DNA from 4 places in the Synechococcus sp. PCC 6716 genome. Region 2 is predicted to be linked to each of the others. Evidence: predicted binding sites of a transcription regulator. Region 2 holds the regulator's gene; each other region holds the start of a gene.
What was found. Region 2 encodes NtcA, which controls nitrogen genes in cyanobacteria. Its sites were predicted from a motif close to GTANCNNNNGNTAC; they were not measured.

Region 1 (2,914 bases), on a different contig from region 2:
GTCGCAATAGATCACACAATGCTTGATCGTAAAGATACACAGGCGGAGTTGTGAATTCGACATTGCGACTGTCCGGCTCCCGCACAAAACCGGGCAACGCTTGGACAATTTGATCCGACAGGCCAATAACCTCTCCTGTTGGGGTACCAGTATAGAGTTCAACCTCAAAGCCCTTGGATAGCATTGTTTCCCCTCAATTAGCACTATCCTAACCCGCTAGGGGCGCACCGGCAGCGATCGCTCAGCCAACGCTGCCTCAAGGGCAGCGGCCATCACCGCAGTGGGAGCCGGTTGGCCAAGCCAGTGCTCAAGGGCTGCCGCCCCCTGGTGCAGCAGCATCGTTAATCCATCAATGGTGTGCAGTTGCCGCGCCATAGCCAATTGCAGCAGCAGGGTAGGGCGAGGTTTATAGATTAAGTCATAGACCACTGCTGTGGCAGGCAATTGCGCTAAATCCTCAACCGCAAGGGGGGTTGCCTCAGGGTGAGGACTCATGCCAATGGGGGTCGTATTCACCACTAAGCGAATGTCTCCGAGACACGAAGTGCGTGCCTCCCACGGCAGCGCCTCCAAAGTGAGATTCGGCCAACTGGCTACAAAGGCTGCCAACCGCTCCGGCTGACGGCCACTCACATAAAGCTGTGAGCACCCTAAATCATGGCAGGCCGCCACCACTGCTCGGGCAGCACCGCCATAGCCTAAAACCAGTACCGCTGTGTCTGACCAGTTCCAAAGGAGCGATCGCAGCGGCGCTAAAAAACCATGCACATCTGTGTTGGTGCCTACCCACCCTTGGTCACTGCGATAGACCGTGTTCACCGCCCCTACCTGCTGCGCCAAGTCACTAATGGCAGCCAAGTGAGGCACAATGGCCTCTTTGTGGGGAATGGTAACATTAAAGCCCACTACCCTCAGTGCCGCCAACCCCGCTATGGCCGCCTCCAAATCGCTGGCCTTGACCGCAAAGGGCACATAGACATAATCCAGCCCTAAGTATTCCAGTGCGGCATTGTGCATAGCTGGCGAGAGGGTATGGGAAATGGGGTCGCCAATCACCCCCAAGAGCTGGGTATTGCCGGAAATGGCAACCATCAAGACTTAGACCGCTTCGTGGTCTTTTTCGCTGGTGCGGATACGGATCACCTGCTCCACTGGGGTGACAAAGATTTTGCCGTCGCCAATTTCCCCCGTCCGTGCGGCTTCAATGATTTTGGCAACCACCATATCCACTTGGGTATCTTCGACAACAATTTCTACTTTTAACTTTTGTAAAAACTCCACCGTATATTCTGAGCCACGGTAGCGTTCCGTCTGCCCCTTTTGGCGTCCAAAGCCCCGTACCTCCGAGACCGTCATTCCCACAATTCCAGCATTCACTAGGGCAATCTTTACTTCATCAAGCTTAAAGGGACGAATAATTGCTTCTACCTTTTTCAAAGTAAACTCCTTACCTATGGCCGTCAAACTAAGGTTCTCTCTCTATTTAGCACTGGCTAGAGACGATAACGTGTAGCAATAGCTACATTATCTTCCATCCCAGACACAGGGACACTTTAACTCTAGGATTGATAATAAAAAATCAACTAGCAGGAGGAACACCCATGGGGTGGCAGCGACCCGATGGCCGAGACCCACAGGAGTTGCGATCGCACCGCTTTCAACGGCACTTCACACAATTTCCCCTCGGATCGGTGCTAGCCCAAGCCGAACAAACCCACGTTTTGTGTACCGTGAGTGTGCGCGAAGGGGTACCCAAGTTTTTGGAGGGCAGTGGCCGTGGCTGGTTAACCGCCGAATACCGCATGCTTCCCGGTGCCACGCGCCAACGGCAGGAGCGGGAAGTGTTAACACTCTCTGGCCGCACCCAAGAAATTCAACGCTTGATTGGTCGCAGCTTACGCGCCGCCCTAGACTTTAGCCGTTTGGGGGAGCGCACGCTCATTGTGGATGCCGATGTGTTACAAGCGGATGCCGGCACCCGTTCTGTGGCCATTACTGGTGGCTATATTGCCTTAGTCGATGCGGTGAATCAACTCGTGAAGACGGGTGTCCTAGCAGAATCGCCCCTGATTCAGCAGGTGGCCGCCGTTTCCGTGGGACTCATTGACGGGACGGCTTACTTGGATCTCACCTATGCCGAAGATGTCGCGGCTAGCGTTGACTTTAATGTAGTGATGACCAGTGACGGCCAATTTCTTGAGGTACAAGGCACTGCCGAGGCCGGAGTCTTTAGCCGCAGTGACCTCAATACCATGCTCGATGCCGCCGCCCATGGGATTCACCAGCTTGTTTTAGCCCAACAACAAGCCCTAGCAGAGCATTATGACTAATACTGCCATTTACCTCGGACACATTGTTAAATCCAACTCCCACTGTGATTACATTGCCCAACTGGTGGATCAGTTTGATGTGCCCACCCCACCGCAACCGGAAGACTATGGTTTTGGCCGCTTTGTGCAACTCGCGGATGAGCAGCGGCACTGGGCCGTTGGTGTCATTTATAACTCCCAATTGCTCAACCCGCAGTTTAATCAACTTAGCCCGCGCTTAACAACCACGGCAGACACCTTCCTCAGCCCGGATTTGGTGAGTGAAACCCGCACCCTGCTGTGGATTGCCCTCATTGGCCACCTTGAGCAAGCTCAGGGACACGCCTACGGTCAACAGGGAATCCCAACCTTGGTGGTGCCTGTGAATACGCCAGTGTGGCAGCTAACCCCAAAAGAGATCGCGGCCTTTCATCGCAGCCACAACGGACACGCCCAGTTTCGCTACTATGCCCATCTATTGCGCTCAACGGGGAACTATGCTGCTCCCCTGCTTGCCCATATTCTGGAAACCATTACCCCCTTATTTGAGGGCAAAGAGCGGCGATCGCTAGAAATTCTAAGCAAGGAGTTGGCATGGCGGCACA
Region 2 (2,914 bases):
CGCTGAAACCACCCGCAGTATGGGCTTGGCGTACTAGAGCGGCTGCACCAACGTTTCTTTGAGCATAGGCTTGGGACAGTTTACTGAGTCTCAAGTCTATTGTTGTGTCTGCACGCCGGAAACAATTCTTTAATAGGAAACAATTCTTTAATATACTAGTGAAGACTATCCCCTACTGCGGGACACTCTAGCGTCTCGTTGAACACAGGCCAGAATTGAACAACTCGTTACCCTCCACCCTGTCAAGTTTGCTCGTGTCCTCTTGGTACCGTTTCTTTTTAGGGGCACTGTGGCTCAGCCTTATCCTCTACAGTTTTTTCTTAGCCCCCCCCGATCGCCCCGAGACATGGGAGCTGATTCAGCGCTTGGCGCTTGGCGACTGGCAGGGCATTAACCCCTTGATTGTTAGCCTCTTTAATTTGATGGGGGTATGGCCTCTTCTCTACGCTGGCATTTTGGCAGTGGATGGCCGCGGTCAACGGTTCCCGGCATGGCCGTTTGTGGCTGCTAGTTTTCTTGTGGGTGCCTTTGCCCTCTTGCCCTACCTTGCGCTGCGCCAACCCAATCCACGGGTGATCGGCACCTTGGACAAGGGTCTCAAACTCTGGGAGTGGCGGGGAACCGCTATCCTTTTATCGCTTCTAGTGATGGTACTTCTCGGCTATGGCCTCCTTTGGGGTGAGTGGGCCGACTTTTGGCAGCAATGGCGCTCTAGCCGCTTTATTCACGTCATGACCCTTGACTTTTGCCTGCTATCCCTGTTGTTTCCGCTCCTGTTGCCGGATGATTGGGCGCGACGCGCTATGGGCGATCGCCCGTGGCGGTGGTGGACCGTGCTACCACTGGTAGGGGCACTACTGTACTATCTGAGACGGCCACCGTTAATTCTCTCGGAAAAATGTGTGTCATGATACAAAAAAGTGCCCCTGAATCCGTTTAACTAATCTCTCAAAGCTAAACTCTCCGCAAACGGTAGTGTAGTTTTGTTTTCAGGAACGTTATGCCACACGCGGGGGAGGCTCAGGCAACTGAACCACTACCTTGGATCGAACAGCCACAGTAGGTCATGAATAGAGAACAACCATTAGCAACCGTCTTTCGCCACATGGCTAGTGGGCTTTTTCCTGCCACAACTGAAACCTATGAGCGGGGGAAAACAATTTTCTTTCCGGGGGATCCAGCGGAAAAGGTCTATTTTTTGCTCAAAGGTGCCGTTAAACTCTCACGGGTCTATGAGGCGGGGGAAGAAATTACCGTGGCGCTGCTGCGGGAGAATACCGTATTTGGCGTCCTGTCCCTGATTACGGGTACCCGCTCGGATCGGTTTTACCATGCCGTTGCCTTTACCAGTGTGGAGTTGCTGGCGGTTCCCATTGAACAGGKGGAAAAAGCCATGCACGAAGACCCCTCCCTGCCCATGTTTATGATTCAGGGGTTATCGTCACGGATTTTACAGACAGAAATGATGATTGAAACCCTTGCCCACCGTGATATGGGGTCACGGTTAGTGAGTTTTTTACTCATCCTCTGCCGCGATTTTGGCATCCCCACCAGTGCTGGCGTGACAGTTGATCTGAAGCTCTCCCATCAGGCGATCGCCGAGGCGATTGGCTCCACCCGCGTCACCGTAACTCGTTTGCTGGGGGAACTGCGCGATCAAAATATGATTTCAATTCACAAGAAGAAAATCACGGTTCACAATCCCCTAATGCTGAGCCAGCAGTTTACGTAATTCCCTTATTCTGTGGATTCTGTGGGGGCTGCAGATTCAGATTGGCGCTGCACTTGCTGCGCCGCCCGCTGGATTTGGTCTTTGTACTTTGCGGGTGCCAGCTCTACTGCTTTGGCATACAAGGGCGCGGCTTCAGCGGCTTTTCCTTGCTCGGTGAGGGTCATCGCCTGCGCCAGCACTGGGCGGAAATCTGCCGGATGTTCCTTGCTAAGGTTTTGGAACAGGGTCAGCGCCTCGCCAAATTGTTTTTGAGCAATGTAGATGTCCCCCAGCAATAGTTGTACCGAGGTCACATCCACGCTGCCGGGTTGGACTTGGTTGGCCTGCTCTGCGCCTTGGAGTGTCTCTTCAATCAGACCTAGGGCGGCTTGGGGGCGATTTTCTTGCAGATAGAGATCAACAAGGCCACGCAGGGCGTTGAGGTTGCCGGGTGCTTTCGCTAAAACTGCTTGGTAGGTTTGCGCTGCCCCTTCGCGATCTCCCGTTTGCTGCTGTGCCTGACCTAGCAGGATGGCATACTCACTTTGCTCAGGGCGCTGTGCCGCCAATTTTTTCAGGGGATCAATCACGCTCTTAATGCTGCCTTTCCCCAGTTGAATCAGTTGGAGCCGGGTCATCACTAAGCCTTCGAGCGCGGTGGGGTTATTGGGTTCGCGCTCTAAGACCAATTGATAGCCTTTTTCCTGAGCTTGCAGTTCGGCCACTTGGTCACTGGTGTTAGGACTGGCGACAGGGGTGGGAGTCTCTGCGGGTTTAGTAAAGGCACTGGTGAGCAAGGGCACCAAGGAAATGGCCACAAAGGGAATGATCCCCAAAATTAAAACCAGAAGCGTGACCCATTTTTTGCGCATAGGGAGTCCTTAGGAGCAGTGTGCCATTGAGGGGTACTGTCTGTACGATTCTAGCCCATGTCTATATGCCGATCTGTGCCAATTTTGGCAGCGGTGCACCCCTTGTTAAAATTTGAAGGATTCCTCTGAGCACCAAAGCACCATGACTGATTTAACCCCCGAAACCATTAATTGTGCCGAAGCCTGTGTCAATGGCTGTGTCCTAGGCGATCGCTGCCCCAACCGCGAGTATAGCGCTGCTGCTAGTAAGTTTATGCACGATACCCCCCTTGACCAAATCCTGCAAATTGCTGCCGACAGTGTGGAAAAACGCTTTTTAGCTGCCTTGGAG
Region 3 (2,914 bases), on a different contig from region 2:
TTTTGGCCAGCTCTTCAGGGCTGAGGTCGTAGATATCGACATCCAGCGGGCTACCAGGATCAATTTGATTTTTAATACCGTCAATCCCTGCACACAGCATGGCGGCAAAGGCTAAGTAGGGGTTACTGGTGGCATCGGGGCAGCGAAACTCTAAGCGCTTTGCTTTCGGGTTTGTGCCGGTCAGCGGAATCCGCACAGACGCGGAGCGGTTGCCTTGGGAGTAGGCTAAGTTCACCGGTGCTTCAAACCCCGGCACTAGACGCTTGTAGGAGTTAGTCGTCGGGTTGGTGAAGGCCAACAGCGCTGGGGCATGCTTGAGAATACCACCAATGTACCAAAGAGCGGTTTGGCTGAGGTTGGCATAGCCATCGCCCCAAAAGAGCGGCTGACCATCTTTCCAAATCGATTGGTGGGTGTGCATGCCGGAGCCATTGTCATTGAACACTGGCTTGGGCATGAAGGTAGCCACTTTACCGTGCTTGCGCGCCACGTTCTTGACACAATACTTATAGGTCATCAGCCAGTCTGCTGCTTGAATAAGGGTGCCAAAGCGCAGACCCAACTCGCACTGACCCCCCGTTGCCACTTCGTGGTGGTGTTTTTCAATGGGTACCCCACATTTGGCCATCGTTAAGAGCATTTCCGTACGCAAGTCTTGGAGGGTATCCGTTGGCGCAACGGGGAAATACCCTTCTTTGCCGCGGATTTTGTAGCCAAGGTTGCCACCGTCTTCTTCACGGCCAGTGTTCCAAAGACCTTCAGCGCTATCAATATAGTAGTAGCCCGATTTTTGATTTTGGTCGTAGCGAACATCATCAAAGACGAAAAACTCAGCTTCTGGCCCAAAGAATGCCGTATCGCCAATGCCAGTGGCTTTTAGGTATTCAATGGCACGGGTGGCAATGGAGCGGGGACAGCGATCGTAGAGTTCACCAGTGCGAGGGTCTTTAATAGTGCAGATCATGCTGAGGGTGGGTTCTTTCATGAAGGGATCTTCCCACGCTGTCTCAGGATCGGGCACCATCATCATGTCGGATTCGTTGATGGCTTTCCAACCGCGAATGCTGGAGCCGTCAAAGGCAACACCATCGCTAAACGAGCTTTCATTTAATTGGCTCTTGTGAACGGTCAAGTGTTGCCATGTTCCGGGCATGTCAATAAATTTCAAGTCGATTAACTCGTACTTGCTGTTGATCAAATCAAGGATTTCTTGGGGCGTTGCCATGTAAGGTTACTCCTTCTATGTTTGGGCGCACCGCAGCGACAATCTATGGTAGAAAGTTGACTTCACCGTTTTTTGTATCGCAGGCTACCAAAAAGCCTTGATTCTCGTTGCAGCATGATTCCTTACGAACGGTGGTTCCTCAATGGGACGCCGCCAAGGAAGCTTTGGGGTATAGGCGCGGCATGATTAACAGGCCAAGCCCTAAGCCAGCGATCGCGCCAAAGGGAAAGACCACCCAGTTAGAGTAGTCCCAGACACCGTAGTGTTGTAATGCCCACTCTAGGGGGTAAAACAACATTAACAGGATGGCAACTGCCCAGCCACGGCCTCCGTACTGATGCAGCCAGTACCATTCCTGAGCGGCGGGCGATCGCCCAATCCACACGCGGGTCAGCAAGACGGCCATCAACGTCCCATAACAGCGCATACACACAGCCATCGTCCAAGGGGGTGCCAACACCACGCCCATCTCTGGTTGGGGACAGACGTGGTTCCCCATGGTGTAGATAATGTGGGCAATCCGGGGTAAAAACAGAAACTGACTGGCCGCTAAGAATGGAGCCAACAACGGCCCAAGGAGTAGAGCAGCAAGAAGGGTGTCTAGCCAGAGCGAGGCGGGCGATCGCCGTCGGTTCATAAACGCTTACGCTATATTTGGTAGGGAGCACTCCATAATTTACCAAAGCTTCGATAATGTCGGCAATTCAGTGGTCTGACGCTTCTACCCTAGAGGACTTGAAGTATTCCCAACATTCTAAAAATTGTCACCATTGCTCAAGGCGATAGATTGGGTTGATCTGCATCAATTCTGATCCTAGACGTAAATAAATATGACAATTTATGGTTTGGAATTTTCCGCATACACATTTGTGAGGGGATCAGTTATACACAAATAGAGAGCGAACCAGATTGGTTGGGGTCGTTAGGCAATTACCGGAGGAATATACTAAATGGTTGGCGATAATAACACAACCTTTACTGGCTGGCTGGCCAATGTTGTCAATGAAATTGGTTTAGCGTGGTGGGTCAAGGTTGAAACACAGCAGCCCCACTGCATCTACTACTTTGGGCCGTTTCTCACTCCAGCCGAAGCCGATAAGGAAAAGGACGGTTACCTTGAAGATTTGAAAGCAGAAGGTGCTGAAGGCTTTGATGTCGAAGTATTGCGGTGTCGGCCTCAGGATCTGACAATTGATGAGGAAATGGCAAAAAAGCCTCTGATGCCCCTTAGTTCTGCCGTGCCTTAAACAGCAGGGTGACCTCAGACGGCGGCGGAGTCGTTAGAGGTTATCTGGCCACGAGGGGATAGATTGCTCTGATGGTCAGCACGGTTCCTAGGAACGATCTTGTGTTGTGGGCGATCGCCTTCATCGCAGGTTGCATCCTTACCCTTGTTCAAGGGGGCTGGCTGATTGTCCTAGGCACTGGAGGCTTGTGCTGGTGGCTACGGCGACAGCGTTGGGGACGCTCCCTCTGGCTGCGGCTTCCTACCTCTCGCAGTGTGGCAATCGCCACCGTCGTTGCCCTGCTGGCCATGAGCTACCTGTGGCTGCGCACGCCTCAGCCCACAGTCACGGATATGAGCGGGGTGGTTAGGCGGTTGGCAGACCTCAACTTGCCCCCCACCGTTGCGGTGACGGGTGTTGTCCAAACCACCCCATTGCCCAACCGTGCTGGACGGCTGCGCTT
Region 4 (2,914 bases), on a different contig from region 2:
GGTAAATCCATGCGCATTGGTGTAAACCATGGCTCGTTAGCCGAGCGGATGCTCTTTACCTACGGTGATACCCCCGAAGGCATGGTGGAATCAGCCCTAGAATTTATCCGTATTTGTGAGTCCTTGAATTTTTACAACCTTGAAATTTCCCTCAAAGCCTCGCGGGTACCCGTGATGCTGGCAGCTAACCGACTAATGGTGAAACGCATGGATGAGTTGGGGATGGACTATCCCCTCCACCTTGGGGTGACCGAAGCAGGAGATGGCGAATACGGACGCATTAAATCCACCGCTGGCATTGGCACCCTCCTAGCCGAGGGTATTGGCGATACCATCCGCGTCTCTCTCACGGAAGCGCCGGAAAAAGAAATCCCCGTGTGCTATGGGATTTTGCAGGCACTAGGGCTGCGGCGCACCATGGTGGAGTATGTCGCCTGCCCGTCCTGTGGTCGTACGCTGTTTAACCTTGAGGATGTCTTACACAAAGTGCGTGAAGCCACGAAGCATTTAACTGGCCTGAATATTGCCGTGATGGGGTGCATTGTCAACGGCCCCGGAGAAATGGCCGATGCCGACTATGGGTATGTGGGCAAGCAACCGGGCTATATTTCCCTGTATCGCGGTCGGGAAGAGGTAAAGAAAGTGCCCGAGTCAGAAGGGGTGGCAGCCCTCATTGACCTCATTAAAGCTGACGGTCGATGGATTGACCCGCAATGACGGTCGTGCGCCCCAATGAAGCATTGACACGGTTAATGCTAGGGAACCAGCGGTTTGTGCAGCACCGGCTCGATAACCCCCATCGTGACTTCACCCGTATTGAAGCTGTGGCGGAGCATCAAGAACCCTTTGCTGCCATCCTCAGTTGCGCTGACTCGCGGGTTATTCCTGAAGTTCTGTTTGATCAAGGGATTGGCGACATGTTCGTCATTCGGGTTGCTGGCAACTTAGCCATGATGGATACGGTCGCTAGCGCCGAGTACGCGATCGCCGTGCTGGGGGTTTCGCTATTGATGGTATTGGGTCATGAACGCTGTGGTGCAGTGAAAGCCACTCTCACGGGAGGCAGCTTTCCAGGAATTATTAGCACCCTCGCCGAATCAGTGGCTCCTGCTCTCAAAGCCACCCAACACCAGACAGGCGATCGCCTCACCAACGTTATTCAAGCCAATGTCCACCTCCAACTAGAGCGCCTGTCTCGCTCCACAGTTGTCAAAGCCGCCATGGCCAAGAGGCAACTGCGCTTAGTGGGTGCCTACTACGATTTAGATACCGCCGAAGTGCAAATCCTTGAAGACCGTCCTGATGCTGGTGTTTGAGAGTAAAAGTCATGACCGCAGAAACAATTTTTAGCCGCATTATTCGCCGTGAGATCCCCGCCGACATTGTCTATGAGGATGAGCTGTGTCTGGCCTTCCGCGACATTAACCCCCAAGCCCCGATCCACATTTTGATTATTCCGAAAAAGCCAATCCCCCAGCTTAGTCTTGCGGAACCGGAAGACCACCGGGTACTGGGTCACCTGCTGTTGAGCGCCAAGCGGATTGCCGAAAACGAGGGGCTGAGCAATGGCTATCGCATTGTGATCAACAATGGCGCAGATGGCGGGCAAACCGTCTATCACCTCCACCTTCACCTGCTGGGAGGCAGAGCCTTCCAGTGGCCTCCTGGGTGAGGCCACCACAGTTATTTACTTTCTGTAATGCTTTTTACGGGCGATCGCCGAAAACTCGTAGCTTAAGATACAGTTTCTAAGGATAACGCCCCCTTAACCTATGGGAGATTATTGCTTTCATTGATAGAGATAGCAACCCCCATGGCTCAACAATTTGGACTTGGACGACGTAAATTTATTGTGTATGGCTCCGCCGCCTTAGGAACGAGCCTATTGATCAAAGGCTGCGCTCCAGCCACAGAAACCGGTGGTGGTGGCACAACAGCAGGCAGTGGTGAGACAATTAAAGTCGGTATTTTGCACTCCCTGAGCGGCACCATGGCCATCAGTGAAAAAAGCGTCGTTGATGCCACCCAGCTAGCCATCGATGAAATTAACAGTGCTGGCGGTGTCCTTGGTAAACAGATTGAGCCAATCCTTGAAGACGGTGCCTCCGACTGGCCCACCTTTGCCGAAAAAGCCACCAAACTCATCGATCAAGATAACGTCGTTGTTGTCTTTGGCTGCTGGACCTCTGCCTCCCGCAAAGCCGTGCTGCCAGTGTTTGAGGCTAAAAATCATATGCTCTGGTACCCCGTGCAATATGAAGGTCAAGAATGCTCTAAAAATATTTTCTATACGGGGGCAGCCCCCAACCAGCAAATTGAACCTGCCGTAGATTGGTTGCTGGAAAATAAAGGGAAGAAATTCTTTTTGGTCGGCTCTGACTACGTCTTCCCCCGCACCGCCAATACTATTATTAAGGCGCAACTCGCGGCCAAAGGTGGGGAAACGGTCGGTGAAGACTATCTGCCCCTTGGTAGCATCGAGGTCACCCCCATTATTACCAAGATTCGCTCTGCTCTCCCCGATGGCGGTGTTATTTTTAACACCCTGAACGGCGATAGTAACGTTGCCTTCTTCAAACAACTGCAGGGGGCGGGGTTAACTCCCGATAAATACCCCACCATGTCGGTAAGTATTGCTGAAGAAGAAGTTCAAGCCATTGGTGTGGAGTACCTCAAGGGGCACTACGCTGCTTGGAATTACTTCATGACCGTTGATACGCCCCAAAACAAAACCTTTGTGGAGGCCTTCAAAGCAAAATTTGGCCAAAATCGCGTTACCAACGACCCCATGGAGTCTGCCTATATTGGGGTTAACCTGTGGAAGCAAGCAGTGGAGCAGGCGGGAACCGCTGATGATCTCGAAAAAGTGCGCCAAGCTGCCATTGGCCAAGCCTTTGATGCACCCCAAGGCCCG

Region 1: a site for NtcA is predicted at 1,510-1,523, ahead of L5220_RS02220 (P-II family nitrogen regulator). Genes of this name have one in related genera too.
Region 3: a site for NtcA is predicted at 1,300-1,313, ahead of glnA (type I glutamate--ammonia ligase). Genes of this name have one in related genera too.
Region 4: a site for NtcA is predicted at 1,730-1,743, ahead of urtA (urea ABC transporter substrate-binding protein). Genes of this name have one in related genera too.

Annotation. Positions count from the first base shown of each region.
Region 1 is NZ_JAKLTU010000001.1:469,227-472,140, reverse strand. It holds gene gshA (glutamate--cysteine ligase) at 1-184, opposite strand, end outside; gene L5220_RS02225 (shikimate dehydrogenase) at 217-1,092, opposite strand; gene L5220_RS02220 (P-II family nitrogen regulator) at 1,099-1,437, opposite strand; gene rph (ribonuclease PH) at 1,602-2,330, shown strand; gene L5220_RS02210 (DUF8166 family protein) at 2,323-2,914, shown strand, end outside.
Region 2 is NZ_JAKLTU010000008.1:115,084-117,997, forward strand. It holds gene psaC (photosystem I iron-sulfur center protein PsaC) at 1-37, shown strand, start outside; gene L5220_RS06415 (DUF2834 domain-containing protein) at 255-911, shown strand; gene ntcA (global nitrogen regulator NtcA) at 1,067-1,732, shown strand; gene L5220_RS06425 (tetratricopeptide repeat protein) at 1,738-2,583, opposite strand; gene L5220_RS06430 (hypothetical protein) at 2,726-2,914, shown strand, end outside.
Region 3 is NZ_JAKLTU010000010.1:124,076-126,989, reverse strand. It holds gene glnA (type I glutamate--ammonia ligase) at 1-1,225, opposite strand, end outside; gene L5220_RS07460 (DUF2085 domain-containing protein) at 1,365-1,862, opposite strand; gene L5220_RS07455 (DUF1816 domain-containing protein) at 2,176-2,472, shown strand; gene L5220_RS07450 (ComEC/Rec2 family competence protein) at 2,544-2,914, shown strand, end outside.
Region 4 is NZ_JAKLTU010000010.1:101,476-104,389, forward strand. It holds gene ispG ((E)-4-hydroxy-3-methylbut-2-enyl-diphosphate synthase) at 1-717, shown strand, start outside; gene L5220_RS07345 (carbonic anhydrase) at 714-1,316, shown strand; gene L5220_RS07350 (histidine triad nucleotide-binding protein) at 1,328-1,672, shown strand; gene urtA (urea ABC transporter substrate-binding protein) at 1,814-2,914, shown strand, end outside.